One region of the Clostridium sp. CTA-5 genome, then DNA from elsewhere that is predicted to be linked to it. Evidence: riboswitches for the same ligand, from Rfam matches in the RefSeq annotation. Region 1 holds a riboswitch; the other holds the start of a gene.
The links. Region 1 has a riboswitch for glycine ahead of ACYUET_RS10780 (alanine/glycine:cation symporter family protein). Riboswitches for the same ligand answer to the same signal wherever they lie in the genome.
Positions count from the first base shown of each region.

Region 2: it holds a riboswitch for glycine, as region 1 does, so the genes downstream of both, ACYUET_RS00365 (amino acid permease) here and ACYUET_RS10780 (alanine/glycine:cation symporter family protein) in region 1, are expected to answer to the same signal.

Region 1 covers NZ_BAAAAT010000005.1:14,004-16,489, forward strand. Annotated here, with positions in the region: gene ACYUET_RS10770 (PHP domain-containing protein) at 1-440, shown strand, start outside; gene ACYUET_RS10775 (GNAT family N-acetyltransferase) at 470-904, shown strand; glycine riboswitch at 1,064-1,155, shown strand; glycine riboswitch at 1,158-1,242, shown strand; gene ACYUET_RS10780 (alanine/glycine:cation symporter family protein) at 1,316-2,486, shown strand, end outside.
Region 2 covers NZ_BAAAAT010000001.1:81,027-83,512, reverse strand. Annotated here, with positions in the region: gene ACYUET_RS00365 (amino acid permease) at 1-1,211, opposite strand, end outside; glycine riboswitch at 1,590-1,678, opposite strand; gene ACYUET_RS00360 (zinc dependent phospholipase C family protein) at 2,250-2,486, opposite strand, start outside.

The DNA of each region.
Region 1 (2,486 bases):
TCCATCCTCATCCGGGGGTTTATAAAGTAGGAACTAAGGAAGAAAATACAAGAGCATTTATAAATGCAATTAAACAAGGTCAAATAGATGTTGTAGGACATCTTGGAAATCCAGAAATACCAGTAAACTTTGAAGAAGTAGTAAAGTGTGCGTATGAAAATAACGTTTTAATTGAGATTAACAATAGTTCTTTTACGACTTCTAGAGTAGGAAGTAAAGATAATTGTACTGAAATTGCTTTATTATGTAAGAGATATGGTGCTAAGTTAGTTATAAATAGTGATGCACATTTTTGCACAAAAATAGGAGAGTTTACTGAAGCGATTAAAATGTTAGAATCAATAGAATTTCCAGAGGAACTGATAATTAATAAAACTCCAGAAGATTTATTAAAAATGTTAAAGAAAAAAGGAAAATTAAATGATTTAAATTTAGATTAATAAATTTTTTAGATAGGGTGTGATAGGGTATGAATATATTAAGAGTTAATGAGTGTGATTTAAAAGAATGTGCAAGGTTGTTTGTTAAAGTGTTTAATGGAGAACCTTGGAATGATAAATGGACTTATGAAAGTGCATATAAAAGATTAAAGGATATTTATATGTGTCCAAATTTCGTTGGAATTAAATATGTAGAAGATAATGTAATTAAAGGTGCTATATTTGCAAATTGTGAAGAATGGTATGAAGGAAAACATTTAAATATAAAAGAGGTATTTGTTTCAAATGAATCACAAGGAAATAATATAGGAAGTATTTTAATTAATGCTATAGAATACGAAGTTAAAAGAATAGGAGTAGATTTTCTTATATTATTTACACAAAATAATATGTTGAAAAATTTCTATATAAAAAATAATTTTAAAGAAGAAAATTCCTTAAGTATAATGACAAAAAGTATATAATTAAATAATAATAAATATTCGTTATTGTAAGATTTATATAAGTTTTTATACTTAATAAATATAAAGAAATCAGGTATTTATAAATTTAGAAAAACTGGAAATACTTGCATTAATCAAAAAATACATATATAATTGAACCATAAATTAAAGAACGTTCGGATGAAGGTAGTGGGAGAGTTATTAATATAATGAGAATTATATTAATACACCGAAGAGGGAAATCTTTCAGGTATTGGGACCGCTACTGGACGAGCCTCTGGAGAGACTCATTTATATGAGCACCGAAGGAGCAAGGTAATTTATATAATTACTGAAACTCTCAGGTAAAAGGACAGGGGATAGGATTTAGTCAAATTAATTTTTGGTTCAATTCTTATTCTCCTCCATAATAAAAATTAAGGAGGATTTTTTATGTTATTATCAAATCTATTATTATCAACAGCGGGAGTACAAAATTTCTTTGAAACAATTGACAGTATTATTTGGGGCCCGCCATTACTTATTCTTTTGTTAGGAACAGGAATTTACCTAACAATTCGTCTTAAATTATTACAAATATTTAAATTACCAATGGCATTAAAATATGTATTTGGAAAAGATGAAGAAACTACAAGTGAAGATGCAGAAGGAGATGTATCTAGTTTTGCTGCGTTATGTACAGCTTTATCAGCAACTATAGGAACAGGAAACATAGTAGGAGTGGCAACAGCAGTTAAAGCAGGAGGACCAGGAGCGTTATTTTGGATGTGGATAGCAGCATTTTTTGGAATGGCAACTAAATATGCTGAAGGAGTACTTGCAATAAAGTATAGAGAAGTTGATGAAAATGGTCAAATGTGTGGAGGACCGATGTATTATATTCAAAATGGTCTTGGAATCAAATGGCTTGCAAAATTATTTGCACTTTTTGGTGTAGGAGTTGCCTTTTTTGGAATAGGTACATTTGGACAAGTTAATTCAATTGCATCAGCAGCAGCTAATTTTAATATTCCATTAAAAGTTACAGCAGTAGTTGTAACAGTCTTAGTAGCTTTAGTAACTTTAGGTGGAATAAAGAGAATATCTAAAGTTTCAGAAGCACTTGTACCATTTATGGCAGTAGCATATATAATCGGATCAATAATGGTACTTATATTTAATTCACAAGCTATTCCATCAGCATTAGGATTAATAATTAAAAGTGCATTTAATCCAGAGGCAATTGGAGGCGGTGTATTAGGCATTACAATTACAATGGCAATTAGAAATGGTATAGCTAGAGGAGTATTTTCAAATGAATCAGGACTTGGTAGTGCACCAATAGCAGCTGCAGCAGCAAAAACCAAATCAGCAGTTAGACAAGGCCTAATATCAATGACAGGTACTTTTTTTGATACAATAATTATATGCACTATGACAGGACTTGCAATAATTATTACAAGTGATTACACTGGTGTATTTGAATTAGGAGCAACAATTGAGGGTGCTGGGCTTACATCAGCAGCTTTCCAAGTTGGATTACCAATAGCATTTTTAGGAAAGTACATTGTTAATATAGGCTTGATATTCTTTGCTTTTACAACAATACTTGGATGGAATTATT
Region 2 (2,486 bases), on a different contig from region 1:
TTAGCAATTGGATAAAGTGGCATTCTGAATTTACTTTTAGCAGCAAGTTCAGGATTAACTTTACGATATCTTAAATGACAGATAACTATAATTGCCCAAATAAAAATAAAGCAAAATGTTGATATACTGGTAATAAGTATAAATACCCCTTCTGGCATAATATAATTAAGAATAACTGAAATCAAAATAACAGTTGCAGAGAACATTATAGCATTAGAAGGTACTTGATGCGAAGTTAATTTTTTCATTGACTCAGGTGCATTATTTTCTTTAGCAAGTGAATAAACCATACGACTCGTACTGAATATACCGCTATTACAAGCAGATGCAGCTGATGTTAGTACAACAAAATTTACAATGCTTGCTGCTGCCGCTATTCCTACTGCAGCAAATACCTGTACAAATGGACTTTTATCTGGATTAATTGAATTCCATGGGTATATACTCATAATAACAGTAAGTGCTCCGATATAGAAAATAATAATTCTAATTGGAATATTATTAATAGCCTTTGGAATAACATGTTCTGGATTTTCAGTTTCACCAGCTGTTAAACCAACTAATTCGATTCCAGTAAAAGCAAATACAACCATTTGAAATGAAAGAATAAAACCACTTACCCCATTTGGGAACCAACCATCATGACTCCAAAGGTTTGTAAAACTAGATACACCAGCATCTGTAGAAAAACCTTTAATAATCATAAATATACCAATAATTATTAGTGATAAAATTGCAACAATTTTAATTAAAGCAAACCAAAATTCCATTTCTCCAAATAACTTAACTGCTGTAAGATTCATAATTAGTAAAATTACAAGAGCTATAAGACTTGGAACCCATTGAGCTATATTAGGAAACCAGTATTGTATATAAAGTCCTGCAGCAGTTAAATCAGCCATAGCGAGTGAAATCCAGCAGAACCAGTATGTCCACCCAGTAATGAATGCTGCTCCGTTCCCTAAATAATCATGTACAAAGTCTACAAAAGAATGATAGTTTAAATTAGAAAGTAATAATTCCCCAAGGGCACGCATAATAAAAAAACAAATTACTCCTGTTATCATATAAGCAAATAAAATAGATGGGCCTGCCTGGTGAATAGACCTGCCTGAACCAAGGAATAACCCTGTACCAATAGCCCCTCCAATTGCAAGTAATTGAACATGACGATTCTTTAATCCTCTCGATAAATTTTGATTCTCTGACATATATATCCCGCCTTTCTGAATGTTACTGTTTTTTATCTGTTTTACTGTAATCACAACTTTCTAAAGTTTTTATTTAATCATTGAGATATAACTTTCTATTTCAATGATGTATCAAAAACTTTCAGTTAATCCTAGACACCCAATTAGATAGATTCCAGTTTCCATCAGTAACACTAAAAGTGGACCCTCCATATACTATAGAATAGATTGAAGTAAATACTTTTGTTGATTTATCCATTTTATCCCTCCATGTTAGTTAAAAAGCATATACTAAAATATACCTTTTCTTATGTAAATATTTTATAATTGGAGATACAAATGGGAATAGATAAGATCTAAATGAAGTAATTAATAATATATTACTTTTGTAAGATATGTTACCTGTCCCCTGTCCTTTTACCTGAGAGTTTCGCCTTTACAACTTTCTCCTTCGGTGCTCTATTTCGAGTCTCTCCAAGGGTTCATCCAATAGCGGTCATCTCTAATTAAATAGGTACCTGAAAGATTTACTTCTTCGGTGAACAGCCATAGCCATTACTCTCCCGCTATCTTCATCTGAACTTTTAACTTTTATTGTTATATATTAATATATTTTTAATAAAGTTGCAACATTTTTTTTACTTTAATCAAAATCGAAAAGCATTTTTATCATAATATTAAAAACATTTATAACAAAGTAACAATATCAATTTAAAACTAAATAAAATTAGTGAAATAATTATCTAAATTAGATATTCATTCTATTCCTATTAATTCTTTCTAAATTTTATTATATTAATTGTTAAAACATAATTTAATAATTCTAACTTATATATATTCTTTCTTAAAGTTACTATAAGTATTCTTTTTTTCTCTAAATGCCTATAAACTAAAATAACTCACAACAATACGTTTTTCTATATTGTTATGAGTTTAATTTTTGAAGCAAAGCAAGGCATTAGTAACTATCTAAACTTAATTAATATTATAAAACTATTATTTTTACTTATAATTTTATCTAATTTCTAAATCTAACTTCTAGAAAAATTAATATATCTACTATAGTAACTTGCTTAATATGTTTTCAAAATGCTTTTTATGTTTTTTAGCTATAAGAGGTTTAACTCTTTGTATATCTTTATAAAACTTAAACATCAAACCAGCAGTAGTAGCTTGAGCCATTGTTAAAACATTTAAAGTAATCATACGAAATCTAATCTGCTTATTGGGCACACAAGAATACTTTCTATATACATTTATGGCCTTATTACTATTAAAATCAATATAATGTTTTAA